2 regions of the Rhizobium sp. M10 genome follow, and region 1 is predicted to be linked to the other one. Evidence: predicted binding sites of a transcription regulator. Region 1 holds the regulator's gene; the other holds the start of a gene.
What was found. The regulator LexA, encoded in region 1, represses DNA repair genes until DNA is damaged. The targets are predictions, from matches to a motif close to TGTTCNNNNTGTGTTCNG.

Region 1 (15,122 bases):
CGGCGATCTCTTGATTGCCATCGACGGCGACAAGGTCGAGACCTTCGATGAGGTGCGCCGCTATGTCGCCATGCGTCCGAGCCAAAGGATCGTCGTCACGATCGAGCGCGGCGGCCAAAAGCTCGATGTGCCGATGGTGCCGCAACGCACCGACACGACCGACCAGTTCGGCAATAAGATTGAACTCGGCCAGATCGGCATCATCACCAACAAGGAAGCCGGCAATTTCCGCCTGCGGACCTACGCCCCGCTTGAGGCTGTGCGGGAAGGGGTGATCGAAAGCGCAGGCATCGTCACCGGCACCTTCAAATATATCGGAAATATCTTCGCGGGATCGATGCGGGCCGATCAATTGGGCGGTCCGATCCGTGTGGCGCAAGCTTCCGGACAGATGGCAAGCCTCGGGCTTGGCGCAGTGCTGCAGCTTGCCGCGACACTTTCGGTTTCGATAGGATTGCTTAACCTGATGCCGGTTCCGGTACTTGATGGCGGCCACCTGATGTTCTATGCGGTGGAGGCGGTGAGGGGCAGACCCCTGGGCTCCAAGGCTCAGGAAGTTGCGTTTCGCATCGGCTTGGCAATGATACTGACATTGATGGTTTTTACGACCTGGAACGACATAAGCGTGAGCTCAGGGTAAACGCGCAAGGTAAGGGAATTACTATTTATTTACGATGTTTCAAGGCTGTAGTGGCGAATGGGTCACGCTTCGAAATGAAGTAAACAGAAATTAACGCCCTCCCTTGCTTGTATGTCAAAAGCGGGTAAAACGACACACGTGACCGGAATCGGGTTCTCCCGGGGACGGGGACGAGGGAAAAAAGGTAATAGGTGAAATGAAGGCTGGTTCAAAGTTTTTGAACGCAGTATCGGCGGTTGCGCTGTCTGCTAGTGTTGTTGCTTCGGGCGCAGGCGCTTTGACGTTCGTTTCCGCTACGGCCGCCGAGGCCGCGGTTATCCAGCGCATTGATGTGCGCGGCGCCAGCCGCGTCGGCGCGGAAGCTGTCCGGTCGAACCTGACCATCACGCCCGGCAAGAGTTTTTCGAACACAGACATCGATGACTCGGTCAAGCAGCTCTACGGCACCGGTTACTTCTCCGACGTCAAGATTTCGGTCTCCGGCGGCACGCTCGTCGTCAATGTCCAGGAAGCCCAGCTCGTCAATCAGGTCGTCTTCAACGGCAACCGCAAGATCAAGGACGACAAGCTCGCGACGATCGTCCAGACCCATGCTGCCGGTCCCTACAGCGACACGCAGATCCAGTCCGACATCCAAGCGATCAAAGATGCCTATGCCGCCACCGGCCGCAGCGAAGTCGAAGTGACGACGCAGGTGGTGCCGCTCGGCGAAGGTCGCGTCAATCTCGCCTTCGTCATCAACGAAGGTGACCGCACCAAGATCGATTCGATCAATTTCGTCGGCAACAATGCCTACAGCGCCGGCCGTCTGGCTGCCGTCATCAATACCAAGCGTTCGAACTTCCTTTCGTTCCTGACCCGCAAGGACGTCTATAACGAAGACAAGCTTCACGCCGACGAAGAAGCGCTGCGCCAGTTCTATTACAACCGCGGCTATGCCGATATGCGCATCGTCTCTTCCGATGCGAGCTTCGACGAGGCAACCAACAAGTACACGCTCACCTTCAACATCGAGGAAGGTCAGCGTTACGACTTCGGACCGGTGACCGTCCAGTCGACCGTCGAAGGCGTCGGCTCTGATCAGTTGCTGCCGCTGGTGCGCACCAAGGAAGGTCATGTCTACAGCGCCAAGGAGGTGCAGAAGTCGATCGAAGCGATCTCCGATCAGGTGGCCTCTGCCGGTTATCCCTTTGCGCGCGTCACGCCGCGCGGTAACCGCGACCTCAACAACAACACGATCGGTGTCGAATATCTGGTCGACCAGGGCGAGCGCGCCTATGTCGAGCGCATCGAAATCCGTGGCAACAGCCGCACGCGCGATTACGTCATCCGCCGCGAATTCGACATGAGCGAAGGCGACGCCTTCAATCAGCAGATGATCACCAAGGCCAAGCGCCGCCTCGAAGCGCTCGGCTATTTCTCCTCCGTCAATATCTCCACCCAGCCGGGCAGCTCGCCGGATCGCGTCGTGGTGGTCGTCGACGTGCAGGATCAGTCCACCGGTTCGTTCGGCGTCGGTGCGGGTTATGCCGCCGGCGGTGACGGCCTGCTGCTCGAAGCGTCGATCGAAGAGAAAAACTTCCTCGGCCGCGGCCAGTACATCCGCATCTCGGCCGGCGGCGGTCAGGAAGGTTCGCGCGCCTACGGCGTCAGCTTCACCGAGCCCTATTTCCTCGGCTATCGTCTGGCGGCGGGCTTCGACGTCAACCACAGCGAGACGTCGAGCAACGACAACTACGATTACGAGGAAACCAGCGTCGTCCTGCGCGTCACCGCGCCGATCACCGAGGATCTGGCGACGACCTTCCGTTATAACTACAAGCAGATGAAGTATGACGCTGATGACAGCGATCTTTCCGACCTGTCGGCTCCGTATCAGCACCTCGTCGAGGACAGCCCGTGGACGCGGTCTTCCATCTCGCAGACGCTGACCTACAACACGCTCGACGACACGGTCCTGCCGCGCGAAGGCATCTACGCGACGGCGACGCAGGAAATTGCCGGTCTCGGCGGCGACTCGCAGTTCTACAAGATCTACGGCAAGGCCCGTTACTACCACCTGCTCGCTGACGATGCCGATATCATCGGCTCGGTTTCGGCCTCGGCTGGTTATGTCGTCGGCTTCGGCGAGCATCTGAACGTCTTCGACCAGTTCACGTTGACCAACGGCGACATTCGCGGGTTCGAAAACAAGGGCATCGGCCCGCGCGTTTCCGGCACCAACGACGATCCGCTGGGCGGTACGACGTATTTCACGGCATCGGCCGAAGCAACCTTCCCGATGCCGGGCTTCCCGCGTGACTTCAATCTGCGCGGCGCGGTCTTCGCTGATGCGGGCACGTTGTTCGGCAACGACGTCGACCTCAGGGGTGACGGCATCGAAGGCGAAGACGCCTCGCTGCGTGCTTCCGTCGGTGTCGGCGTCGTCTGGCAGTCTCCGTTCGGTTCGTTGCGTCTGGATTACGCAATTCCGGTCCTCAAGGAAGACTTCGACAAGACGCAAAACTTCAAGTTTGGCATCAACAACCAATTCTGATATCGGCAGTCCGGAACTGTAAGACTCAATTCCGTTCTGGAGCATTGCCGATGGAGCAAAACGTTTTTTTTCTGCCCCATGAAGGTCTGAAGCTCGCTGAGCTGGCAGAGTTTCTTGGGGCGGAACTCGCCAATTCCGATCATGCCGACATCATCGTTCGCTCCGTCGCTCCCATCAACCGGGCGCGGGCGGGCGACGTCTGTTATATCCTGTCGCGCCGCAGCCGGGACGAGCTGCTGACCTGCCAGGCCTCGGCGGTGATCTGCGACAAGGCGCTCGCCGACCTCGTACCTCAGCATATCCCGATCATCCTGTCGTCCAATCCGCATGCGGCTTTCGCCATGGCAGGCGGCCTGTTCTACCCGGCGGCACTGCGCCCGGTCACCATTTCGCCGGGTGAAGGCGAGATCGCGCCGAGCGCGGTGATCGATCCGAGCGCCAAGCTGGAAAAAGGCGTGATCGTCGAGCCGCTGGCGGTTATCGGGGCGCATGCCGAGATCGGCGAGGGCACCCGCATCGGCGCGCACAGCATCATCGGCCCAGGCGTCAAGATCGGCCGGGATTGTTCGATTGCAGCCGGCGCCAGCATTCTCTGCGCGCTGATCGGCAACGGTGTCATCATCCACAACGGCGTTCGCATCGGCCAGGATGGTTTCGGGTATGCGCCGGGTCCGCGCGGCATGATCAAGATCGTCCAGATCGGCCGGGTGATCATCCAGGATAATGTCGAGATCGGCGCCAATACCACGATCGACCGCGGCGCCATGGATGATACCGTGATCGGCGAGGGCACCAAGATCGACAACCAGGTCCAGATCGGCCACAACGTTCAGATGGGCCGCCATTGCGCCATTGTCGCGCAGGTCGGCATTGCCGGCAGCACGAAGATCGGCAACGGCGTGCAGATCGGCGGCCAGGCCGGCATCAAGGGCCATGTCACGATCGGCGACGGCGTGCAGATCGCCGCCAAAAGCGGTATCATGACCGATCTTGCCGCCGGCGGGCAATATGGCGGCGTACCGGCTCGTCCGCTGAAAGACTATCTGAGAGAGGCGGCGCAACAAGTGTCGAAGTCCAAGTTGCGCGGGCGGAACCCTGGAGGCAAGGAAAATGACTGAGGAAGCCACGACGACGCTTTCTTCGGCTGACATCATCGAGATCATGAAGCTGTTGCCGCATCGCTATCCGTTTCTGATGGTCGACAAGATCATCGAGATCGATGGCGACAACGCGGCGATCGGCATCAAGAACGTCACGGTGAACGAGCCGCATTTCACCGGCCATTTTCCGGAGTCGCCGATCATGCCGGGTGTGCTGTTGATCGAGGGCATGGCGCAGACGGCGGGTGCGATCTGTGCCAAGAAGGAAGGCCAGCCGGGCAACCTTGTCTACTTCATGACCATTGAGAATGCGCGTTTCCGCAAGCCGGTTGTGCCCGGCGATCGCGTCGAATTCCATGTCAAGAAGCACAAGCAGCGCGGCAATATCTGGAAATTCCATTGCGACGCCAAGGTGGACGGCGCGCTTGTCGCCGAGGCCGATATCGGCGCGATGATCGTTCGTAAGGATCAGGCATGAGTACGATTGCCGAAAGCGCCCGCATTCATCCGATGGCCGTCGTCGAAGACGGGGCCACGATCGGTGAGGGCGTGAAGATCGGTCCCTTCTGCCATGTCGGGCCGCACGTCGTCCTGCATGACAATGTCGAGCTCCTGGCGCATGCGATCGTCACCGGCCGGACCGTGATCGGCAAGGGCACGCGCATCTTCCCGATGGCGGTCGTCGGCGGCGATCCGCAGAGCGTGCATCATGCCGGCGAAGAGACGACGCTTTCGGTCGGCGCCAACTGCACGATTCGTGAAGGCGTGACGATGAACACCGGCACCGCCGATTTCGGCGGCCAGACAATCGTCGGCGACAACAATCTGTTCCTGGCCAATTCGCATGTGGCGCATGACTGCCGGGTCGGCAACCACGTGATCATGTCGAACAACGTCATGCTCGCCGGCCACGTCGTCATCGAGGATCGCGTCATTCTCGGCGGCGGCTCGGCCGTTCATCAGTTCACCCGCGTCGGCCGCCAGGCCTTCGTCGGCGGGCTGTCGGCAGTCAGTTACGACGTCATTCCCTACGGCATGCTGAACGGCAATCCCGGTCTGCTGGGCGGTCTCAATGTCGTCGGCATGACGCGCGCCGGCATCGACCGCGCCGTCATCCACAGGGTGCGCCGCGCCTACAAGGCGATCTTCGAGGGAACGGCCTCCGTGCGTGAGAACGCCGCGGCCATCCGCGAGGAATATGCCGATTGCGCAGAGGTGATGCAGATCCTGGATTTCATCGCCGCCGAAAGCGACCGCGCCCTGTCCTCGCCGACCCGAGGTCAGAAGGGCTAGCCCGTGGCTTTATCAGGCGACACCGCGGCGGGCCGGCTGGCGATCATCGCCGGCGGCGGCCTTCTGCCTTCCTACGTCGCGGAAGCCGCACGCGCAGCAGGCGAAAATCCTGTTATCGTCGCCCTGAAGGACGAAAGCGACCGGCGTTGGGAAGGCTACGACCACGCTATAATCGGCATCGGCGATTTCGCCGCCCTCGATAGTCTTCTCAACCGTTATGGCATCGGCCGCGTGGTGATGTCGGGCAGCGTGCGCCGCCGGCCGGAATGGCGTGAGGTGCGCCCGACGCTGCGTATTCTGATGAAGGTGCCGGCCGCGATCCGCACCCTGCTCTCCGGCGGCGACGATACGGTCCTGCAGATGGTGATCCGGCTGATCGAGGGAAATGGCCGGCGTGTCGTCGGCGCCCATGAGATCGCCCCCGACCTGCTGGCTTCCGTCGGTCCGCTTGGCGCCGTGGCACCCGGTGACGAAGATCGGCGCGATATCAGCCGTGCTGCCGAAGCCGCCGAGATGCTCGGCCGGCTGGATGTCGGGCAGGGCGGCGTCAGCATCGGCGGGCGGGTTGTCGCGATGGAAGGTCTTGAGGGCACCGATGAGATGCTCGACCGCGTCGCCGGGCTCAGAGCCGCCGGGCGCATTTCGACGCGCCGCCGCGGCGTGCTCGTCAAGCTCTGCAAGCCGCAGCAGGATATTCGCGCCGACCTGCCGGCCATCGGCGTTTCCACGGTGCTGAACGCCGGTAAAGCCGGCCTTGCCGGTATCGCCGTCGAAGCCGGCCGCTCGCTGGTGCTCGATCGTGCTGCCGTCATCCGCGCCGCCGACGAGGCCGGACTTTTCGTCTGCGGCATTGATCGCGGTCTTCCGGAATGGGGGCTGGAATGACCGGCGCGCCGCTGAAGATTGCCGTCATTGCCGGTGAGGTGTCGGGCGATCTCCTCGGCGCCGACCTCATCGCCGCGCTGAAGCGCATCCATGGCGGACCGGTGGAACTTGTCGGTGTCGGCGGGGAGGGTCTGCAGGCGGAGGGCTTGCGATCCCTGTTCGATTTTTCCGAACTGTCGATCATGGGCATCACCCAGGTGCTGAGCCGGCTGCCGAAGCTGTTTGGCCTGATCCGCCGGACAACGGCTGAAATCATCGCCGCAAGGCCTGACATTCTGCTCATCATCGACAGCCCGGATTTCACCCATCGCGTGGCAAAGCGTGTCCGCACGGCGCTGCCGGATTTGCCTGTCGTCGATTATGTCTGTCCGAGCGTCTGGGCCTGGAAGGAATATCGCGCCGAGCGCATGCTTGCCTATGTCGATCACGTGCTCGCCGTCCTGCCTTTCGAACCGGCGACGATGCAGCGCCTCAAAGGCCCGGCAACGACCTATGTCGGGCATCGCCTGACCGCCGACCCTGCGCTCCTGGAGACCCGACGCCTGCGTGCGGGAAGACGGCCCGGCAACGGCACAATCCTGCTTCTGCCCGGCTCACGCTCCTCGGAAATCCAGAAGCTCCTGCCGCATTTCGAGGTGGCGGTGAGCGAACTTGTCGCCCGCAATGGACCGATGCGCTTCATCCTGCCGACGATGCGACACAAGGAAGGGCTTGTGCGCGAATTGACGGCGAAATGGGCGGTAACGCCGGAGATCGTTGTCGGCGCGGAAGCAAAGTGGAAGGCTTTCGTCGAGGCCGATGCAGCCATGGCGGCATCCGGAACCGTTATTCTCGAACTGGCGCTCGCCGACGTTCCCGTCGTCTCCGCCTACAAGGTCGACTGGATCATGCGGCTGCTGACATCGGGCATCAAGACCTGGACAGGGGCGCTGCCGAACCTGATTGCCGATTACGCGGTCGTGCCGGAATATCTGAACGATGTCGTTCGCGGCGCAAGCCTCGCACGCTGGATGGAAAGGCTGTCGGCCGACACTTACCAGCTCAAGGCGATGAAGGAAGGTTATGAGCTCATCTGGCAGCGCATGCAGACCGAAAAGCCGCCGGGCGAATATGCTGCCGAAATCCTGCTCGACGTGCTGAAAAAGAAAAAACCCGGTCGTTTCTGACCGGGTTTTCTTTTGAGCCGATTGGTCTGAAGCGATCAGCGCTTCGAAACCGGGATGTAGTCGCGCTTCGGTTCGCCGACATAGAGCTGGCGCGGACGGCCGATGCGCTGCTCCGGATCCTCGATCATCTCGTTCCACTGCGCGATCCAGCCGACGGTGCGGGCAAGCGCGAAGAGCACGGTGAACATGGTCGTGGGGAAGCCCAGCGCCTTCAGCGTGATGCCGGAATAGAAGTCGATGTTCGGATAGAGCTTCTTCTCGATGAAATATTCGTCGGTGAGCGCGATGCGCTCGAGCTCCATCGCCACTTCGAGCAGCGGATCGTCCTTGATGCCGAGTTCGCCGAGTACTTCATGCGTCGTCTTCTGCATGATCTTGGCGCGCGGGTCGTAGTTCTTGTAGACGCGGTGGCCGAAGCCCATCAGGCGGAACGGATCGTTCTTGTCCTTGGCGCGGGCGATATATTCCGGAATATGATCGACGGTGCCGATCTCGTTCAGCATGTTGAGTGCTGCTTCGTTGGCGCCGCCATGCGCGGGGCCCCACAGGCAGGCGATGCCGGCCGCGATGCAGGCGAACGGGTTGGCGCCCGACGAACCGGCGAGGCGCACGGTCGAGGTCGACGCGTTCTGCTCGTGATCGGCATGCAGGATGAAGATGCGGTCCATGGCGCGGGCAAGCACCGGGTTGACCACATATTCCTCGCAGGGAACGGCAAAGCACATGCGCAGGAAGTTCGATGCATAGTCGAGGTCGTTCTTCGGGTAAACGAAGGGCTGGCCGATATGGTACTTATAGGCCATGGCGGCCAGCGTCGGCATCTTGGCGATCATCCGCAGGCTGGCGACCATGCGCTGATGCGGATCGGTGATATCGGTCGAGTCGTGATAGAAGGCCGACAGCGCGCCGACGCAACCGCACATGACGGCCATCGGATGCGCATCGCGGCGGAAGCCGGTGAAGAAGCGGCTCATCTGCTCGTGCACCATGGTGTGATGCGTGACCCGATAGTCGAAGTCCTTCTTCTGCGCGGCCGTCGGCAGTTCGCCGTAAAGCAGGAGGTAGCAGACCTCGAGGAAGTCGCCATGTTCGGCGAGCTGCTCGATCGGGTAGCCGCGGTGCAGCAGCACGCCTTCGTCGCCGTCGATATAGGTGATTTTCGATTCACAGGATGCGGTCGAGGTGAAGCCCGGATCGTAGGTGAAGGAAGCGGTGTTCTTGTAGAGAGCACCGATATCGATGACGCTTGGACCGATCGTGCCGCTTTTGACGGCGAGGTCGACTGATTTGTCACCAATTTTTATTGTTGCGCTTTGATCCGTCATGCTGATCCTCCGAAATGTCGGTGGCGCCACAAAAGCGCCATAGGGGTTAAGCGTCCTTACCGATAGCTATATGATCGCGAAGCTAATGCCAAGTTACCGTGACGGCATTTTGTGCATTGCGGCATCACCTTTTAGGCACTGCAGCGATGAGCGGCACGCATAGCGGAAACCGATGATTCGACTGGTCTTTTCGCATTTGCGATTTTCGCTCGTATTTCAATCGATTATGCTTGCCGGATTTGCCCAGAGGTTGCATTCTGGGTGCCTGGGCAGGGTAAGTTCGGGCGGCGCATGCAGGAATTGACGACAGTCGAATTGCGGCCGCAAGCGGGCGTCGGTCTTGCCGATCCGGCCGATCTTCCTGCCCCTGCCGTGGTGATGCGGCCGGCGAGAACCCAGTCCGCGATGTCGTTGCGCCATCGGCTGCCGGCGGCAATGAGACAAGCGCTGCGTGCTGGCGGCCGGATGCTGAGCGAGGAGGCCGACCACGGCCGCCTGCTCCTGTTCTCGCCGGTCTTCCTCGGTGCCGGCGCGGCATTCTGGTTTCTTGCGGCAACGGATTTTCCGCTCCTTCCATCGTTGCTCTGCCTGTCGGTGCTGATGTTTGCGGTGGTCGTCGCCGGCCGCAGCCGGCCGGCCTTGCGGGCGACGCTTATGGCGCTTGCCCTCGTGGTATGCGGCATGCTCTGCGCGCAGCTCGAAAGCTGGCGGGCCTCGACCGTCATCCTCGATTCATCCGTGACGACGACGGTGACCGGCCGCGTCGAGCGGCGCGAAGGCGACGATCGCGGGCGGTGGCGCTATGTTCTTGCCGTCACCGGCACCGAGGCGCCACAGGTGAAGCGGCCGCCGAGGCGCATAACCGTGATCGCCCGCGGCGCCGATGCGCCCTTCGAGATCGGTGACGTCATCACCGGCCGAGCACGGTTGACGCCGCCGGCGGGGCCGGCGCTTCCCGGGCTCAACGACTTTTCCTTCGGTGCCTATTTCGATGGCATCGGCGCCAACGGCTTCTTCTACGGTGCGCCCGAGAAAGTCGATTCGCAGGCAGGCCCGCAGCCTGCGAGATCGACGTCCGAAGCTCTGCTCGAATGGCTTTATCAGTTGCGCAGCGGCATCGGCGATCGCATACGCTCGATCCTGCCCGGCGACACAGGCGCTTTTGCCGCTGCTCTGGTGACTGACGAGCGGCGCGCCATCTCGAAGGAAACGACGGAGGCGCTGCGCCAGTCCGGCCTTGCGCATATCGTGGCGATCTCGGGCCTCAACATGGCGTTGTCGGCCGGCATCTTCTTCGTCGGTTTCCGGATGCTGCTCAGCCTCGTTCCTGTTGTCGCTCAAGCCTATCCGACAAAGAAGCTCGCCGCGGGCGGCGCGCTCCTCGCCGTCACGGCCTACTTCCTGATCTCAGGATTCGGGGTTTCGGCCGAACGCGCCTTCATCATGATGGCGATCATGCTGATTGCCGTCTTCTTCGATCGGCCGTCGATCAGCCTGCGCAATGTCGTTCTCTCGGCGCTCGTCATCATCGCCATTTCACCCTCCGAAGTCTTGGGTCCGAGCTTCCAGATGTCCTTTGCCGCGACTTTGGCACTGGTATCGGGCTATCAGCTGTGGAAGGACCGGCGCGTCCGGGAAAACCCGTTGCTGAAGCTGCCGGTCCTGCGGCCGGTCGTGGCGATCGCCGGTTTCTTCGGCGGCGTCTTCCTGACCTCGTTGATCGGTGGCTTTTCCACGGCGCTGTTTTCGATCGAGCATTTTCATCGCCTGACCGCTTATGGCCTGCCGGCAAACCTTGCGACGATGCCGATCATCTCCTTCATCGTCATGCCGGCCGGGCTGCTGGCTATGTTGCTCATGCCGTTCGGTCTGGACGCTCCGCTCTGGAAAGTGGTCGGTTTCGGCCTCGATCTGGTGATTGCGGTCGCCAAGACGGTGTCCGGCTGGGGCGGCGACATCGGCCTCGGCCGCTTGCCCGCCTGGTATTTCGCGGTCGCTGTGGCAGGCTTTCTGCTGCTGACGCTGCTCCGCACCCGGTTGCGCCATGCCGGCACATCGATCCTCGCCGGTTCGACGCTCATCCTGCTGATTCTGCCAGGGTCCCGGCCGCCGGATCTGGTGATTTCAGAGGATGGTGGTCTGGTCGCGCTCATCGCGCCGGCGGCACTGGCTTCCAACCGTGAAAACCCGCCGGACTTCATCTTCGACCAGTGGCAAAGAGCGCTGGTCCTGCCGAGGCACCACCCGCCGAAGATGCTGGATGGTCCTGCCATCCCGCCACCGGGTGAAGACCGCCGCGTCAGGCTGTCCCGCGACCAGCAGAATGACGCGAGGACGGCGATGGCGACCGCTGTAGCCGGTGGTGAGGTAAATCGGTTTTCCTGCGTGAAGAAGGCCTGGTGTATAGTCAGGCTCGGCAATGGCCATGTCGTCGCCGTCATCGACAACGCCGCCTATCTCGGCCCGGCCTGCGACGCCGGCGAGATTGTCGTGACCGCGGTGCGCCTGCGTTTCGACCGTTGCCGCTCGGGTGCGACACTCTTCACCGGCGAGACGCTGCGTAGGACCGGTTCCGTCGAACTGCGTTTTGCACAGGAGGGATTCGAGGTCGCAACCGCATTCGATGCTTTGTCGCGTCCATGGATGCGCCATCGAGCCTATGATTGGCGCAAAGACAGTTTTACCGAAACCGGCCCGTCCGCTGTCAGTGATAACGGCGAATGAGGCCGACCAGCTTGCCCTGCACCTTGACCCGGTCGGGCCCGAAGATACGGGTCTCGTAAGCCGGGTTGGCGGCTTCGAGGGCGATCGAGGCACCCTTGCGGCGAAAGCGCTTCAGCGTCGCTTCCTCGTCGTCGACCAGCGCAACGACGATATCGCCGGGACTTGCGGTGCTGCCGTTGCGGATGATCACCGTGTCGCCGTCGAAGATGCCGGCGTCGATCATCGAATCGCCCTTGACCTCCAGCGCATAATGTTCACCCGAGCCGAGCATGTCTGAGGGAACGACGATGTCGTGCGTGTTGTTCTGGATCGCCGAGATCGGAACGCCGGCGGCGATCCGGCCCATGACCGGCACGGACACAGTGTTGCCGTTGTCGGCGATCGGCTTTGCGGCAGCGGGGGCGGCGACCGGTTGGGGCTTGCCGAGGCTGCCTTCGATAACACTCGGTGAAAAACCGCGGCGCGGCTGAAGACTGGGGCTATAGGCCTCCGGCAGCTTGATCACTTCCAGGGCCCGGGCCCGGTTCGGTAGGCGGCGAATGAAACCACGTTCCTCCAGCGCCGTGATCAGGCGATGAATGCCGGATTTCGAGGCGAGATCCAGGGCATCCTTCATCTCGTCGAAAGAGGGCGGAACGCCGGATTCCTTCATGCGCTCATGAATGAAAAGGAGAAGCTCCTGTTGTTTGCGCGTGAGCATCGACGTCAGACCCCGTGATTGAAACAAATCCAGAACAGACACTATATGTTCCATATGTGTTCCGCAAGTAGCTAAATTTCCGTAAAACTTCGCGCCAACTCGTCGAGATTTTTATTTTCATTCGCCGGATTGGCGCACATGTCTTGCATTGAGGGTGGTGCTGTCGCACATCTCTGGCGTGTCAGGAGGGATATCATGATCGCACATTCCGCCAAACCGCACCCGCTGGATCATGTCGTGCTGCCCGTCGTCAATATCGACCTGGCGCGCGAAAGGCTCGGCAAGCTCGGCTTTACCGTCGCCGCCGATGCGCGCCATCCGTTCGGAACGGAAAATGCCTGCGTCTTTTTCGCCGACAAGACCTATATCGAGCCGCTCGGCGTGGCGAGTGTCGAGGAGAGCGAGGCAGCGGCCCGCCACGGCAATGTCTTCATCGCCCGCAATCGCGCCTTCCGCTTCCGCTGCGGCGAGGAGGGACTTTCGGCGTTGGCCTTCCTCACCGAGGATGCCGGCCTCGATCATCGGCGATTCGTGGGTAGCGGCGCGAGTGCCGGCGAGATGTTGCAGTTCAGCCGGCCGATGCGGATGCCGGACGGTTCGGAAAGCGTCGGCAGCTTCAAACTGGCCTTTTCAGGAGATCTGCGCGCGCCCGACTTCTTTCTCTTCACCTGTCAGCGCATCAATTCGTTCCCGGCCGGTCGTGCCGCTCTGGAGACGCATGCCAATGGCGTGACCGGCATTGCCGAGATCGCCCTTTGTTCGCCGGAGCCGGCTGCATTTGCCGCCTTCGTTGGTCTTGCGGTCGGGCAGACGGTGGTGGAGAAAACCGGTTTCGGCATGAAGATCGCGGCATCCAATGCCAAGATCAGCCTGATGACGCCGGAAGGGCTGGAGGCCTATTTCGAGCTTGTCGTTTCCGCCGCCGATCGTGGCCTGCGCGGTCAGGCAATCCTCTTCACCGTCACCGATCTTGCCGTGACAGAAGCGCATTTGGCTGCTAACGGAGTGACATACACACGCAAGAACAATCGCATTCTGGTGAAGCCCACGCCCGGGCAGGGCGCGCTTTTTGCCTTCGAGGAACCACGATGAGCACTGATACCAATTCCGAGGTCAAGATCGGCGAAGGCGAAGGCCAGGTCACCTTTTCCAATACCGGGCGCCTGTCGCTGATTGCCGGCCCCTGCCAGATGGAGAGCCGTGACCACGCCTTCATGGTCGCCGGTACGCTGAAGGAGCTCTGCGCAAAGCTCGGTATCGGCCTCGTCTACAAGAGTTCCTTCGACAAGGCGAACCGCACCTCGCTCTCGGCAGAGCGCGGCATCGGGCTTGAAAAGGGCATGGAGGTCTTCGCCGACCTGAAGAAGGAATTCGGCTTTCCCGTCCTGACCGACGTTCACACCGCCGAGCAGTGCGCCGAGGTGGCGGAGGTGATCGACGTTCTGCAGATCCCCGCCTTCCTCTGCCGCCAGACCGATCTTCTGATCGCCGCTGCCCGGACCGGCCGCGTCGTCAACGTCAAGAAAGGCCAGTTCCTCGCCCCCTGGGATATGAAGAACGTCCTGAAGAAGCTCAATGCCAGCGGCAATCCGAACGTGCTGCTGTGCGAGCGCGGCGCTTCCTTCGGCTACAATACGCTGGTTTCCGACATGCGCTCGCTGCCGATCATGGCGGCGATGGGCGCGCCCGTCATTTTCGATGCGACCCATTCCGTCGCCCAGCCGGGCGGGCAGGGCGAATCCTCGGGCGGTCAGCGCGAATTCGTTGAAACGCTGGCGCGCGCAGCCGTGGCGACGGGAATTGCCGGCGTCTTCCTCGAAACCCACCAGGACCCTGACAACGCGCCGTCCGACGGCCCGAACATGGTTTATCTCAAGGACATGCCGCGCTTGCTTGAGAAGCTGCTTGCCTTCGACGCGGTCGCCAAGGCTTGATGTTCAACAGGCTGACATGATCGTGGTTTAGGCCACGTCAGAACGCTGCTTCGCAGGCGGGAATTGCGGCATTGTAATTTGCCCGCCTTCGATTATGACAGGCTTCGAACGATTGATCACCCACCGAGCAGGAAGAACCCATGACTGCAATCACCGATATCATCGCCCGCGAGATTCTCGATAGCCGTGGCAATCCCACCGTCGAAGTCGACGTCTACCTCGAAGACGGCAGCATGGGCCGCGCGGCCGTTCCCTCTGGCGCCTCGACGGGTGCCCATGAGGCGGTCGAGCTGCGCGACGGCGGCAAGCGCTACCTCGGCAAGGGCGTCGAAAAGGCGGTCGAGGCCGCCAACACCGAGATCTTCGACGCCATCGGCGGTATCGACGCCGAAAACCAGATCCAGATCGACAACATCATGATCGAACTGGACGGCACGCCGAACAAGTCGCGTCTCGGCGCCAACGCCATCCTCGGCGTGTCGCTCGCCGTCGCCAAGGCTGCCGCCCAGGCCTCCGGCCTGCCGCTCTATCGTTATGTCGGCGGCGCTTCGGCGAGCCTGCTGCCGGTGCCGATGATGAACATCATTAACGGCGGCGCTCATGCCGACAATCCGATCGACTTCCAGGAATTCATGATCCTGCCGGTCGGCGCCGATACGATCGCCGAAGCCGTGCGCATGGGTTCGGAAGTCTTCCATACGCTGCGTAAGGAGCTTGCCGCCCAGGGCCACAACACCAATGTCGGCGATGAAGGCGGTTTCGCACCGGGTCTGAAGAGCGCTTCGGAAGCCCTCGACTTCATCGTCAAGTCGGTTGAGA
Region 2 (15,122 bases), on a different contig from region 1:
GCGGAAGGAGCGGTGCCGTCCTGCCGCGCCTTGTCATGCCGCTGTCATCACCCGGGGGTATCCCGACCCGGTTGTTAATATCTGCAACGAAAACGGGGGTTTTCCATGCGTATGCTTCTCGCCGCCTTTGCGGCCACCACCATTCTCGCTGGCGCCGCTCAGGCGACGACGGTCTACCCGCTTGATCGCGCGACGATCCTTGTCGGTTCGCCGTTCGACTTCAAGGTCGAGCTCAACAAGCAGGTCAAGCCTGAAGACGTGAAGATCACGGTCAACGGCCAGGATTACAAGACCGTTCTCGGAGGCGAGGCTCAGTTCATCGAATTGGAAAAGGGCAAGGAAGATAAGGCCCTCGGCTCCGCCCTGCTGCTGCGCGGCCTGAAGATTTCCGCGCCGGGCGACTACAAGGTCGAGGTCTCTGCCGGCGACGAAACGAAGTCGGTCACCTGGAACGTTTACGAAACCGCCGGTCAGCCGAAGGCCAAGAACATCATCTTCCTGCTCGGCGACGGCCTTTCCGTCGCCCATCGCACTGCCGCCCGCATCATGTCCAAGGGCATGACCGAAGGCAAAGCCAATGGCCGCCTGAACATGGACGATCTCGATCATATGGCTTTCATCGGCACGTCCTCGACGAATGCCGTCGCCACGGACTCGGCCAACACCATGTCGGCGTTCATGACCGGCCATAAGACGGCCGTCAACGCGCTCGGCGTTTATGCGGACCGTACGCCCGCGCCGCTCGACGACCCGCGTGTCGAAACCATTGGGGAAGCCGTTCGCCGCACGACCAAGAAGTCGATCGGTATCGTCGCGACGTCCGAAATCGAGGATGCAACGCCGGCTGCCGTCGTTTCCCATACCCGCAGCCGCAACGACAAGGCCGACATCGTCGGCATGCTCCTCGAGGTCAAGCCGGAAGTCATCCTCGGCGGCGGCTCGGCCTATTTCCTCGGCAAGGAAGTCGCCGGTTCCAAGCGCAAGGACAATCAGGACTACATCAAGCTGTTCCAGGATGCCGGCTACAAGCTTGCGACCGATAAGAACGAGCTTGCAGCCAATGCGTCGGCTGACGGCAATCTCCTCGGTCTCTTCCACACCGGCAACATGGACGTCACGCTCGATCGCGAATTCCTGAAGAAGGGCACCGTCGACAAGTTTCCGAACCAGCCGGGTCTTGTCGACATGACCAAGGTTGCGCTCGATCGCCTCTCCAAGAATCCTGACGGTTTCTTCCTGATGGTCGAAGGCTCCTCGATCGACAAGATGTCGCATCCGCTCGATTGGGATCGCGCCGTCATCGACACCATCGAATTCGACAAGGCGATCGGCGTTGCCCGCGAATTCCAGAAGGCGCATCCGGATACGCTGATCGTCGTCACCGGCGACCACACGCATGGCGTTTCGATCATCGGCACCGTCGATGACGAGAAGCCGGGCACGGAAATGCGCGAAAAGGTCGGCACCTATGCCGAAGCCGGCTTCCCGAACTACAAGGACGAAAACGGCGACGGTTACCCCGACAAGGTCGACGTCAGCCGCCGCCTGTTCCTCAGCGCCAATAACGGCCCTGACCATTACGAAACTTTCCGTCCGAAGCTCGACGGTCCGTTCGTTCCGGCTGTCCAGAACGAAAAGAAGGAATATGTCGCCAACGAACAGTACAAGGATGTTCCGGGCGCGGTCCTCGTTCAGGGCAATCTGCCGAAGAGCAGCGAGAGCGGCGTCCATGCCGTCGACGACGTCGTTCTGCAGTCGGCCGGTCCGGGCGCCGAAGGCTTCCATGGCTACATGGAACAGAGCGACGTCTATCGCGTGCTCGCCGATACCTTCGCCCTCGGCGCCAAGCAAACGAACTGATCTCTGGATGCAAGGCCGCTTGCCGGCCTTGCGTCTTTCGTCGATCATGGTCCCGGCCGTTCAGCGGCCGGGATTTGTTTCCTGGAGGTCGCCATGGACATATTCTCTTCGCTGCATCTCAGCCGCCGCCGGCTGATCGGCGCTGCCGTTGCGCTCCCCTTCACCGCCAACGCCGTTCGTGCCGCCAGCGCTTTGCTCTCCTTCGACGAGCTCTATGGCAAGTTCGGCGTGCTCGGCCTTGAGTTCTCCGATAAGGTCAAGCGTCTCGCCGGCCAGGAGATCAGCATGAAGGGCTTCATGGCGCCGCCGCTGAAGGCCGAGGCGCAGTTCTTCGTGCTCACCGAAGTGCCGATGTCGCTCTGCCCCTTCTGCTCTTCCGATGCGGACTGGCCTGATAATATCGTCGTCGTCTATCTCGGGGAGAAGCAGACCTTCGTGCAGCCGCGCCAGACGATCGAAGTGCGCGGCACGCTGGAATATGGTTCCTGGACGGATCCGGAAACCGGCTTCGTCAGCCTGCTGCGCATCCGCCAGGCCGAATATTTCGCCGTGTGAACCCGACATGCTCGCGCTCGATATCGAAAACCTTGATGTCACCTTCCCGGGGCTCGCCTCGCCGGCGCTGGCGATCGGCCGCCTGTCGATCGATGCCGGCAGCAGGGTTGTCATCACCGGGGCGTCCGGCTCCGGAAAGAGCACCTTCGTCAATATCGTTGCCGGGCTGGAGCGGGCTCGCCAAGGCCGCATCCGCTGGAACGGCGAGGATATTGCCGGCTTCTCGGAAAGCCGGCGCGACCGGTTCCGCGCCGCCAATATCGGCCTGGTCATGCAGGAATTCCATCTTTTCCCAGGCCTGTCGGCACTTGAAAACGTGCTCCTGCCCGCCCGGCTTGCCGGCGCCGCCACGGCCGCCGTCATCGAGCGGGCGCATGCGCTTTTCAACACGGTCGGTCTTTCCCGCCCGGGCCAGAAGATCGAGACCATGTCGCGCGGCGAGATGCAGCGCGTGGCGATCGCCCGCGCGCTGCTGCGCAAACCCGGCGTCATTATCGCCGACGAGCCGACTGCAAGTCTCGACGCCGAAAGCGGCGAGGCCGTCGGCGATCTCATCCTTGATCTTGCCGTTGCCGAAGGCAGCACGCTGATCATCGTTTCGCACGACCAGCGCCTCGCGGGCCGCCTCGACCGACGCATCACCTTCGGCTCCGGCCGGATCAGCGAGGATTCCGCTGCGGCGGCGGGGGAAGCTGCATGATCCGCTTCATTCTTGTCGATCTTCGCCGCCTCTGGGCCGGATCGCTGGTCGTCGTGCTGTTGGTGGCGCTGGCGACCGCGCTCGGCGTTTGCGTCGTCCTGCAGGAGCGGGCGCTTCGGCTCGGCAGCGCGCGCGCCGCCGACAAGTTCGATCTCGTCATCGGCGCCGGCGGCAGCGAGACGCAGCTCGTGCTCTCCTCCGTTTTTCTGCAGCCCTCGCCCCTGCCGCTGATGCCGGGCGAGGTGCTGGCCAGGCTTGCCGCCGATCCCCGTGTCGACTGGGCCGCGCCGATCGGCTTCGGCGATTCCTTCTCCGGCTATCCGATCGTCGGGACGACGGTAACGCTGGCGGAGAAGCTGTCCGGCGGCTTTGCCGAGGGCAAGGTTTTCGCACATGAGGGAGAGGCGGTGATCGGCTCCGCGGTCAAGCTGCCGCTCGGCGGTGAAATCAAGCCGATGCATGGCTCGGCCGAAGAAGGCGGCGAGACCCACACCGAACTCGTCTATCACGTCGCCGGCCGCCTGCGGCCGACGGGGACCGCCTGGGATCGGGCCATTCTCGTTCCGATCCAGGCAGTCTGGCATATCCATGGTATGGAGGCGCATGAGCATGCGGAGGAGGGCGCCGGGCACGATCATGAGGCGGCGTCCGCCACGGCTGCCGCTGAACCCGGCCACGAGCATGAAGAAGCCGGCGATCATCACAATGGGCATGAGCATCACGGCGAGGCCGATCCGGATGCCGCGCTCAACGAGAACTGGACTGCGGACACTCCTGGCCTTCCCGCTATTCTCGTCAAGCCGAAGACGATCGCCGATGCCTACAAGCTTCGGCAGGACTATCGCAGCGGCAATACGGTCGCCGTCTTTCCCGGCGAGGTGCTGACCAATCTCTACGCCACGCTCGGTAACGCCAAGCAGATCCTCGTCGCGGTCGCCGCCGGGGCGCAAACTCTCGTCGCCGCCTCGCTGGTGCTGGTCACGGTCATCCATATCGGCCAGCGCCGCCGTCAGATCGGCGCGCTGAGGGCCTTCGGCGCCCCGCGCGGCGCGATCTTCGGCATCGTCTGGCTGGAATTCTTCTTCCTGGTGGCGGTCGGCATCGGGCTCGGATTCGGCTTCGGTTATGCTGCGGCGCTGACTTTGTCCGGCCTATTCTCCGAGACGAGCGGTATCGCCATGCCGGTCGGCTTCGCCCGTGAAGACGCCGGGCTTGCGGCGGCACTGCTCGCCTTTGCCGCAATTCTTGCCGCTCTGCCGGCGGTGCTCGCCTATCGGCAATCGCCGGCGCAGGCGCTGAGAGCGTAACGGTCCAGATCGCAAACCGCAGTCAAACTTCCTTCCAACGGAGCGCGATGCGCGCGACAAAGCGCCCTGCTGTTAGACTAAAGTCATAATCCCAAAGCATCCCTCTTTTTGATCTGCCGTTTCTGGCACACTCCCGTCAGGCGTGTCGCGGCCAGGGGTATGCTCGAGGAGAGTAGGCCGCGCGCGTTGCTCATCACTCTGTGGAGGACAGACAATGGCAAATGTCGCAAGCATCGACGGCGCGAAGGCCGCTCCGATGACCGGCGAGGAGAAGAAGGTCATCTTCGCCTCTTCGCTCGGCACCGTATTCGAATGGTATGATTTCTATCTTTATGGTTCGCTCGCTACCTATATCGGCGCAACCTACTTCACCCAATATCCCGAGGCGACGCGTAACATCTTTACGCTGCTCGCCTTTGCCGCCGGCTTCCTGGTGCGTCCCTTCGGCGCGCTGGTATTCGGCCGTCTCGGCGATCTTGTCGGCCGCAAATACACCTTCCTGGTGACGATCCTGATCATGGGCATGTCGACCTTCCTCGTCGGCATTCTGCCGGGTGCCGCCAGCATCGGCATTGCAGCCCCGATCATCCTGATCGGCTTGCGCCTGCTGCAGGGCCTGGCGCTCGGCGGTGAATATGGCGGTGCGGCAACCTATGTCGCCGAACATGCGCCGAACGGGCGCCGCGGCTATTTCACTTCCTGGATCCAGACGACGGCGACGCTCGGCCTGTTCCTGTCGCTGATCGTTATCATCCTGGTTCAGTCGCTGATGGGGCCGGTTCAATTCGCCGCCTGGGGCTGGCGTATTCCGTTCCTGGTCTCGGTCGTCCTGCTCGGTATTTCCGTCTGGATTCGCCTGAAGATGAACGAGTCGCCGGCATTCCAGCGCATGAAGGCGGAGGGCAAAGGCTCCAAGGCGCCGCTGACCGAAGCTTTCGGCCAATGGCGCAACGCCAAGATCGCGATCATCGCGCTTCTCGGCGCGACGATGGGCCAGGCGGTCGTCTGGTACGGCGGCCAGTTCTATGCACTGTTCTTCCTGCAGAACGTGCTGAAAGTGGATCTGCAATCGGCCAACATCATGGTCGCCATCTCACTTCTGCTTGGAACGCCCTTCTTCGTCATCTTCGGCGGCCTCTCCGACAGGATCGGCCGCAAGCCGATCATCATGGCTGGTCTTCTTATCGCCGCGGTGACCTATAATCCGCTGTTCAAGGCGATGACCTGGACGGCAAACCCGGGGCTTGCCGAAGCGCAGGCTTCGATCCGCGCGACGGTCACGGCCGATCCGGCGGACTGCAAGTTCCAGTTCAACCCGACGGGCACGGCGAAGTTCACCAGCTCCTGCGACGTGGCGACGGCGTTCCTGACGAAGAACTCGGTGCCTTATGACGTCGTGGCCGGCCCTGCCGGACAACCGGCGACGGTGAAGGTGGGTAACGCGACGGTGCCGAGCTTCGACGCCGCTGCTGCCGGCGACAAGGCGAAGGGCATGACCGCCGCCTTCGAAAAGAGCATCAACATCGCGCTTCACGATGCCGGCTATCCGCTGAAACGCGGCGTCGCCAAGGTGCCGGATGCCAAGCTCGATGCCTTCATCGCCGCCAATCCGGAACTGGCGCTCAATGCCGAAGCTATCCGCGCCGGCGAGAAGGAAACCATGCCGGCGGCCAAGCTGGTCGAAGGCAAGCTGCTGACGGCGGATGAGGCCAATGGCGTCACCGATATGGCGGTCTACAACATCGCCAATGGCGGCACCTTCGCCATGACCGCCGATCCTGCCCGCGTCAACTGGATCGGCACGGTCGCCATCCTGTTCGTCCTCGTCCTCTATGTGACGATGGTCTACGGCCCGATTGCGGCACTTCTGGTCGAGCTCTTCCCGACCCGCATCCGCTATACCGGCATGTCGCTGCCCTATCACATCGGCAATGGCTGGTTCGGCGGCTTGCTGCCGGCGACGGCCTTCGCGATGAGCGCTGCGGCGGGCGATATCTATTACGGTCTCTGGTATCCGATCGTCTTTGCGGCGATCACCCTGGTGATCGGCCTGATCTTCCTGCCGGAAACGAAGAACAGGGATATCCACGCAATGGATTGATGGCGCGTTCGCGTCTGAGAAGCTCGAGAAGCGGCCCGGCGCTCACAAGGCGCCGGGCTTTTCCATGTCAGGGAAAAGGCGCTTGGCGAGCGGCCAGCCATCCGGCGCTAGTTTGAAGAGCAACCCGCAGCGGGCAAAGACGATCGCCATCAACAGCGAGAACCAGGCGCCGAAGGCAAGGCCGGCGATGACATCGCTCGGATAATGGGCGCCGACCATGACACGCGTCATGCCGAGCCAGATGGCGCAGGCGATGAAGGCAACGCGGTAGCGCGGAAACAGAAGCGCGAAGGCCGCGAAGAAAGCGCCGACCGTGGTGGAATGGCCGGAGGGAAAACTTTCGAAAGCGGAATGGCCCGAAAAGGGCGTGAAAGAAAACATGCCGTAATCGTGGAAGTGATCGGGGCGAGCCCTTCCGATCGCCCGCTTCAGGAGATTGGCGAGAAGCCCAGAGAACACGACGGTGGTGAAGAGATAGGCGCCGATCCAGCTTACATAGAGTGCCTGCGCCCTGGCTCGCGCCGTCTTCAGGAGCTTGTAACCCGCCCTGCCCTGGAAGAAGAGCAGGATGCTGGTAAGGATCAGCCAGGCGGAATCGCCGAAACCGGTCAGGAGCTCGCCAAGCTGCTTCACTGGAGCGGGAGGTTTGCTGGCGCCTATCGGCGCATCGAAGAGCAGCATGGAAAGGATCACGGCATTGATCGTGATAAAGAGGCAGGCCTGCCAGCGCAAAGGCGGCATGGCAGCGTCGCTTCGGCGCCAGCGCCTGTCCAGGGAAGTCCAAAATGCCCGCATGCCGTCGTCCGTTCGAATTGGCATGGCCGGAAATCGATCTCGGTTCTCGGTCATGCGCTCGTGAAATCCGGCGCAAAAATACACGAGATTGTGGCCGAGGATAGTCCGGCTCGGAGAATTCGACCAAGCGTTGCGGTCGCCGACTGCAGAAAAAGCAGCCCTCCGCGTGGGATGCGAAGGGCTGATACTGTTTCACGTGAAATATATCAGGCCGAGAGCGCCTTGAACTCGGCAAGGATCGCATCGCCCATCTCGACGGTGCCGACCTGCCTTGCGCCATCGGCCATGATGTCGCCGGTGCGGATGCCCTTGTCGAGCACGTTGGCAATCGCCTTTTCCAGGTCGTCGGCTTCCTTCACCATGTTGAAGGAGTAACGCAGGCACATGGCGAAAGAGGCGATCATGGCGATCGGATTGGCAATGCCCTTGCCGGCAATATCGGGGGCCGAGCCGTGCACCGGCTCGTAGAGCGCCTTGCGCTTGCCGGTCTTGCCGTCCGGCGCGCCGAGTGAGGCCGAGGGCAGCATGCCGAGCGAGCCGGTCAGCATGGCGGCGACGTCGGAGAGCATGTCGCCGAAGAGATTGTCGGTGACGATGACATCGAACTGCTTCGGCTGGCGCACCAGCTGCATGCCGCCGGCATCGGCGAGCATATGTTCGAGCTGGACGTCGGAATATTTCGCCTTGTGCGTCTCGGTCACCACCTGGTTCCAGAGCACGCCCGACTTCATGACGTTGCGTTTCTCCATGGAGCAGACCCGGTTCTGGCGCGTGCGGGCCATTTCGAAGGCGACGCCGGCGATGCGCTCGATCTCGTAGGTATCATAGACCTGCGTGTCGATGCCGCGCTTCTGGCCGTTGCCGAGATCGATGATCTCCTTCGGCTCGCCGAAATAGACGCCGCCGGTCAGCTCGCGGATGATCAGGATATCGAGGCCTTCGACCAGCTCCGGCTTCAGCGAGGAGGCCGAGGCGAGGGCCGGATAGCAAATGGCGGGACGCAGGTTCGCGAAGAGCTGCAGATCCTTGCGCAGGCGAAGCAGGCCGGCTTCCGGACGCACTTCATACGGCACGCTATCCCATTTCGGGCCGCCGACGGCGCCGAACAGAACGGCATCGGCGGCAAGCGCCTTCTGCATGTCGGCTTCCGAGATCGCCGCGCCATGGGCATCATAGGCAGAGCCGCCGACAAGGCCTTCGTCGGTGACAAAACCGGCATTCATCGTCTCGTTCATATAGGCGATGATCTTGCGGACCTCGCCCATGGCCTCGGGACCGATGCCGTCACCCGGCAGCAGGAAAAGATTGCGCGCTGTCATGAAGCCCTCCTGGAAAAACAAGCTGCGGCTTCTTAGCCCCCGGAAATGGGCATTTCAAGCGAGAGAAGGCCTGAATCGGTACGCTTCGCCGCCCGCCGCAATGGTTGCTCCTGGACCGGCAAACGGATTAGAACGGTCGCCACCCTTTTATTTCCCGGATATTCTCCCATGGCCTTTACACGTCTCCATCTCGACACGCCGCTGTTTCGGACCGCCCCCGACTACAGCGCCAGCGGCAAGCCTCTCTGGCTGAAGCTCGATGCGTTGCAGCCCTCCGGCAGCTTTAAGCTGCGCGGCGTCGGCCGGCTTTGCCAGCACGAGGTGGAAAATGGCGCGCGCGAGATCTTCTGCGCTTCCGGCGGCAATGCCGGCATTGCCGCGGCCTATGCCGGCCGGGCGCTCGGCGTGCCGGTGACGATCGTCGTGCCGGAGACGACGGCAGCCGATGTTCGGCAGACGATTGCGGCAACCGGCGCCAATGTCCTCGTGCACGGCGCCGTTTTCGACGAAGCCAATGCCCACGCGGTCGAACTCGCCCGCAGCCGCAAGGCAAGCTATGTGCATCCTTTCGATCATCCGCTTCTGTGGGATGGTCATGCGACGCTGATCGACGAGGTGGTGGCGAAGGGTGCGGAATTCGACTGCGTCGTCACCAGTGTTGGCGGCGGCGGGCTGCTTGCCGGCATCGTCGAGGGGCTGAAGAGAAACGGGCTGCCCGACGTGCCCGTCATTGCCGTCGAAACCGAAGGGGCGGCTTCACTGCATGAAAGCCTCAAGGCAAATGAGCGCATTACGCTGCCTGCCATCACCTCGATCGCCACTTCGCTCGGCGCGCGGCAGGTGGCGCAGCATGTCTTCGACCTGCCGAAACAGCACCCGATCGAAAGCGTTCTTGTCAGCGATGCCGATGCCGTTGCCGCCTGCCTGAAATTTGCCGATGCGCAGCGCATTCTGGTCGAGCCGGCCTGCGGTGCCGCCCTTGCCGCTGCCGATGTGCATGCCGGGCTGCTTGCGCGCTTCGACAATCCGCTGATCGAAGTCTGCGGCGGCATCGGCGTGTCGCTGGAAAAGCTGAGGCTCTGGAAAGAGAAGTTTCTCTGATCTCTAAAGCGCGTTCTTTCGGATTCGCTCCTTGCGCTTTAGGTTCTTTGTTGAAGCATGTCGTTGCCGCAAAACCGCTGCACACTTTTGCGCGACATGCTTCGACCAAAGAAAAAGCCGGGCGAAAGCCCGGCTTGATCGATCGTCATTCGTTCGGGCTCAGGCAGCCCAAGGATGCACAGAGGCGTTCTTCTTTTCGAATTCGTCGATCGCCTCGCCCTTTTCCAGCGTCAGGCCGATATCGTCGAGGCCGTTCAGCAGGCAGTGGCGCTTGAACTCGTCGAGATCGAATTTGATCGAGCCGCCGTCGGGGCCGGTGATTTCCAGGTTTTCCAGGTCGATCGTCAGGATGGCGTTGGAGCCGCGTGAGGCGTCGTCCATCAGCTTGTCGAGGTTTTCCTGGCTGACCTTGATCGGCAGGATGCCGTTCTTGAAGCAGTTGTTGTAGAAAATGTCGGCGAAGCTGGTGGAGATCACGCAGCGGATGCCGAAATCGAGCAGCGCCCAGGGAGCGTGTTCGCGCGAGGAACCGCAGCCGAAATTGTCGCCGGCGACGAGGATCTTGGCATCACGATAGGCCGGCTTGTTCAGCACGAAATCGGGATTTTCCGAGCCGTCTTCGTTATAACGGGCTTCGGCGAAAAGGCCGGTGCCGAGGCCGGTGCGCTTGATGGTCTTCAGATAATCCTTCGGAATGATCATGTCGGTGTCGATGTTGACGACCGGCAGGGGCGCCGCAACGCCCGTGAGCTTCACGAATTTATCCATGACCCATGCTCCACTTCAGCAAATGTACTTTCCTGAATGTGCATCTAGTCCAGTTTTCCGCCGAAATGAAGGAGAATCTTTCTAAAGCGCGTCGCGATCTTTCAGATTCGCTCCTTGCGCTTTTAGGTCTTTGTTTTGACGCATGTCGTTATCGCAAAGCCGCCGCACACTTTTGCGCGACATGCTCTAAATCGCGGCCGCGCGACGTTTCGCGCGGCCCGAAGAGTGCGTGCGTTCTTACTTGGTCGGGGCGTTCAGGCCCCAAAGCACGCCGAAAGGATCGCGAAGCTGGCCGTAGCGGTCGCCCCAGAACATCAGTTCGATCGGCATGACGACTTCGGCGCCGGCGGCCACCGCGCGCTCCCACCAGAAATCGATATCGTCGATGATCAGCTGGATGGCGAAGCCTTCATGGCCTTTGAAGGGATGGCCATATTCGGGATAGGCATCCGCCAGCATGAGCGAGCTGCCGTTGATATAGAGATGAATATGCATGGTGCGGCCGCTCTCATCGACCGGCACCCGATGCGCCTCTTCGGCGCCGAAGGCCTTCTTGTAGAATTCCGCGGCTTTCACCGCGCCGTCGACCGTCAGATAGGGCAGCAGGCCATTCTTGACCGGCGGCATTTTAACCGGGTTGTTTTCCGTCGTCGTATCCATGCTCGTCCTCCATCGTGTTCAAGCGCCGGCTGAATGCCTGGCTGCTTAAAGACGTATCATGGACGCATGGTCCGACAATGTCGGTCGGTTTTTTTGAGCGACGCGGCTTAGAGATCGATGATCGTGCCGCGACCGTCGTTCCAGATGCGCATCTCGCGTTGGCCGTTGTTTGCCTTGGCGCGGACCGGAGCGGGCTTCATCTTCATCGAAAGGGCGCGGCCGACCATGAGCACGGTCAGGATGCCGCCGACGGCAAGCGTCACCGAAAAGGTGAGAAGCAGCATGGCGACAAAAACGGTGGCGCCGGCAAGCATGAAGAAGATGGAGCGAATGTTCTGCATGGGTTTGATACCTTTCTACAGAAAGGAATGTGGTCCTTCTTTTTTCTCTCTGCAAGGCAAGCATGGCTTTTTGTTGTCTTGCCGGGCTTTGCGAAGCTTGGCACTAATGAGTGATGAGCCGAACCATACCTCCCCGTTCCCTACATCTGCGCCGCTCGGTGCTGAGCGTGCCCGCCATCAATCTCCGGGCGCTTGAAAAGAGCCATTCCCTTGATTGCGATGCGGTTATTTTCGACCTGGAGGATTCCGTCTCGCCCGAGAAGAAGGGGCAGGCGCGGGAAAATCTGCGCGGCTTTTTTGCCGGGCCGCCGCTTGAGGGCAAGGAGAGGATCATCCGCATCAATTCTTTGTCATCCGAATTCGGGTCGGCGGACCTCGATCTGGTCAAGGCGCTTCTGCCCGACGCCGTTCTCCTGCCGAAGGTGGACGAGCCTGGTGATGTGACGGACATCAGCGATCTGCTTGCCGATGCGGAGGCGCCGGAGGCGCTGCGCATCTGGGCGATGATCGAGACACCGCGCGGCGTGCTGAATGTCGGAGCGATCGCCGGAGCCGGCCGCACGCCGGGTGCAAGGCTCGATTGCCTCGTTGTCGGGCTTAATGACCTGCGCAAGGAAACGGGCGTGCTTCCCCAGCCGGGACGGAGCCATCTCGTGCCGTGGCTGATGCAGGTCGTCCTTGCGGTCAGGGCCTATGGGCTCGATGCGATCGACAGCGTCTTCAACGATTTCAAGGATGCCGAAGGCTTCGACGCCGAATGCGGCCAGGGCCGCGCCATGGGTTTTGCTGGCAAGATGCTGATCCATCCCTCGCAGATCGAGCCCGCGAACCGGCATTTCGGGCCGAGTGCGGAGGAGATTGCGGAGGCCGAGGCGGTCATATCAGCTTTTGCCGATCCTGACGCCAGGGGCCTCAACGTCATCAATGCCAATGGACGGATGATCGAACGGCTGCATCTTGTCCAGGCCGAGGCTCTGGTTCATAAAGCTCGCCTGATATCTGCAAGAAAGCCCGCCTGATGAAACTCTACCGCTTCCTGACCGGTCCCGACGATGCTTCCTTCTGCCACAAGGTCACCGCCGCCCTCAACAAGGGCTGGTCGCTGGAGGGTTCGCCGACCTATGCCTTCAATGCCGCAACCGGCGCGATGCAGTGCGGCCAGGCCGTCGTCAAGACCGTCGAAGGCAAGGATTATGATCCGGAGATGAAACTCTCCGAGCAGTAAGACTTAATTCCAGGATAGACGCCTAACGCTCCGCGGCTTCCTCGGCGCTGGCCTCGATCCGCTCCATATCATCGTCGCTCAGCCCGAAATGGTGGCCGATCTCGTGGATCAGGACATGGGTGATGATATCGCCGAGCGTCTCGTCGTTCTCCGCCCAGTAATCGAGAATGGGGCGCCGGTAGAGGCGGATGCGGTTCGGCATTTCGCCGGTTTCCACCGTGAAACGTTCGGAAATGCCCCTGCCCTCGAAAAGGCCGAGCAGATCGAAAGGGGTTTCCAGCGCCATGTCCTCGAAAACGTCGTCATCGGGGAAGTCCTCGATCTCGATCGTGAGGTTGGTCGTCAGCTGGCGGAATTCATCCGGCAGATGGCTGTAGGCCTCCATGGCCAGCGACTCGAAGGTGCTGATCGTCGGCGCATGGCGGTCCCGCCAATCATCGCTCTGGTCTATGCGGGCCATGAATATTCCTTCCTTTGCGGGCCCATATAGAACCTTTATTGCCGATTTTCGAGTGCGGAATCAAAGGCAGGAATAAATTCATAGAAAATGATTGTTGACTCTTCATTAGCTCTCTGGAATCTATAAGAACATAACAGGAACAAGACGGATCGGAGTGAACGCCATGGCGCAGAACGCCCTGGCGCGCGAGCGGCTTTTTGCGCTCCGCGAAACCATTGCCAGACTGGAAGGAAAGCCCGCGCCGGCATTTGCGGCCGCGGAGCGGGAAGCCTTGGCGGAAGGACGCAAGACGCGCCAGGAGCGCATTCTGCCATCCCTGCCGTTCGGGCTGGAGCTTCTCGATCGGGCGCTGGAGGGCGGCCTGCCCCTCGATGCGATTACCGAATTCCGTTCCGCGCTGTCTCGCGACGCCGGCGCGGCAAGCGGACTGGCGATGGCTGTTGCCGCGCGGCTGCAGAAACAGGAATCAGATGCCGGCAGGCTGATGCCGCTGCTCTGGATCGGCGATGCAGTCGGTACGCTGGAGGCCGGCCGTCCCTATGCTCCCGGGCTTCGGGATTTCGGGTTGAGCCCTGAGCGATTTCTCCATGCCGCGCCGCGCAAGCTGGACGAAGCGCTCTGGCTGGCGGAGGCGGCGGTGGAAAGCGCTGCTTTCTCGGTCGTCATCCTCGAAGTGCGGGGCAACCCTGTGCATTTCGGCCTGACCGAAAGCCGCAGGCTCAGTCTCAGGGCGCATGCTGCCCGCCGTCCGCTCTTTGTCGTGCGGCAGGCAGGGGCGGAGGAGGCCAGCAGTGCGGCCTTGCGCCTGCATGTCGAACCGGGACCGTCTGCTCTGCGGCCGTTACCGGACGGATCGAAGCTTGCCGGCAGCATCGGCAATCCGATTTTCCGTCTCACGCTGGAGAAGAGCCGCAATCCGGCCCCGCTCTCCTTTCTCCTGGAGTGGAGCCCCCATGAACGCGAATTTTTCCCTGTCATCGAACCAAACCTCATTCGTCCTCCAGGCGAACAGTCAGCGCATTCTGGCGCTCAGCTTCCCGCATCTACCAACCGACCGTATCGCCCGCAGGCGATGGGGGCCCTCCTGGCGTTCGAAAGAGCGTCCTGAGGCGCCGGCCATCGTCTGTTCGGCCAAGCTCAACAATGCCATGCGGCTGACGGCACTGGACGAATTGGCCGAGCGGCTGGGGCTGAAGAAGGATCAGGGCGTTGCCGAGGTGCGCGCCATGTATCCGACGCTCGAGGTGGTGGAAGAAGATCCGGCCGCCGACCGCCGGCTGCTGGAAGCAATTGCCGACTGGTGCGACCGTTATACGCCTTTGGTGGCGTTCGACGGCAAGGACGGTCTGTTTCTCGACATTACCGGCTGCACGCATCTTTTCGGCGGTGAGAAGGCGCTTCTCAAGGATGTTCTGTCGCGGCTCTTTCATATGGGGATCGATGCGCGCGGCGCGATCTCATCGTCGCCGGGCCTTTCCTGGGCCGTGTCGCGTTTCGGGCAAAGCGGCGTGATCGGGGATGAGGAGACGGAGCGTGTGCTGATGTCTTTGCCGATCGCAGCCTTGCGGCTGCAAGGGCAAACCGTCGATGCGCTGAAGAAACTCGGCCTGAAATATATCGGCGACGTCATCAATGCGCCGCGGGCGCCGCTGACCCGCCGGTTCGGGCCGGAATTGCTTTTGCGTCTCGACCAGGCGCTAGGGCATGAAGAAGAACCGGTTTCGCCCCGTCGCCCCGTCGCCAGTCTTTCGGCCGAAAGCCGCCTGATCGAGCCCATCGGAACGGAGGAACAGATCCTTGCCGTCACCAGGCAAGTCGCCGTGTCGCTGCAGCCGTCGCTGGAGGCACGAGGCGCCGGCGGGCGGGTGTTCGAATTGGTTCTATTCCGCGTCGACGGCAGGGTCTTCCGTATTTCCGTCGGCGCTTCGCA

Region 2: CO671_RS10155 (metallopeptidase family protein) is a predicted target of LexA. The motif match lies at 13,317-13,334, and genes of this name have one in related genera.

Annotation. Positions count from the first base shown of each region.
Region 1 covers NZ_NWTA01000010.1:204,978-220,099, forward strand. Annotated here, with positions in the region: gene rseP (RIP metalloprotease RseP) at 1-640, shown strand, start outside; gene bamA (outer membrane protein assembly factor BamA) at 837-3,176, shown strand; gene lpxD (UDP-3-O-(3-hydroxymyristoyl)glucosamine N-acyltransferase) at 3,227-4,294, shown strand; gene fabZ (3-hydroxyacyl-ACP dehydratase FabZ) at 4,287-4,754, shown strand; gene lpxA (acyl-ACP--UDP-N-acetylglucosamine O-acyltransferase) at 4,751-5,569, shown strand; gene CO671_RS18525 (LpxI family protein) at 5,573-6,454, shown strand; gene lpxB (lipid-A-disaccharide synthase) at 6,451-7,620, shown strand; gene gltA (citrate synthase) at 7,656-8,945, opposite strand; gene CO671_RS18540 (ComEC/Rec2 family competence protein) at 9,237-11,669, shown strand; gene lexA (transcriptional repressor LexA) at 11,650-12,369, opposite strand; gene CO671_RS18550 (VOC family protein) at 12,565-13,461, shown strand; gene kdsA (3-deoxy-8-phosphooctulonate synthase) at 13,458-14,303, shown strand; gene eno (phosphopyruvate hydratase) at 14,444-15,122, shown strand, end outside.
Region 2 covers NZ_NWTA01000005.1:106,074-121,195, forward strand. Annotated here, with positions in the region: gene CO671_RS10090 (alkaline phosphatase) at 106-1,860, shown strand; gene CO671_RS10095 (hypothetical protein) at 1,954-2,415, shown strand; gene CO671_RS10100 (ATP-binding cassette domain-containing protein) at 2,423-3,115, shown strand; gene CO671_RS10105 (ABC transporter permease) at 3,112-4,422, shown strand; gene CO671_RS10110 (MFS transporter) at 4,637-6,523, shown strand; gene lpxE (lipid A 1-phosphatase LpxE) at 6,566-7,318, opposite strand; gene leuB (3-isopropylmalate dehydrogenase) at 7,525-8,637, opposite strand; gene CO671_RS10125 (pyridoxal-phosphate dependent enzyme) at 8,806-9,738, shown strand; gene leuD (3-isopropylmalate dehydratase small subunit) at 9,898-10,506, opposite strand; gene CO671_RS10135 (glyoxalase/bleomycin resistance/extradiol dioxygenase family protein) at 10,744-11,166, opposite strand; gene CO671_RS10140 (hypothetical protein) at 11,274-11,507, opposite strand; gene CO671_RS10145 (CoA ester lyase) at 11,621-12,526, shown strand; gene CO671_RS10150 (DUF1737 domain-containing protein) at 12,526-12,732, shown strand; gene CO671_RS10155 (metallopeptidase family protein) at 12,755-13,192, opposite strand; gene CO671_RS34155 (hypothetical protein) at 13,356-14,300, shown strand; gene CO671_RS10160 (DNA polymerase Y family protein) at 14,311-15,122, shown strand, end outside.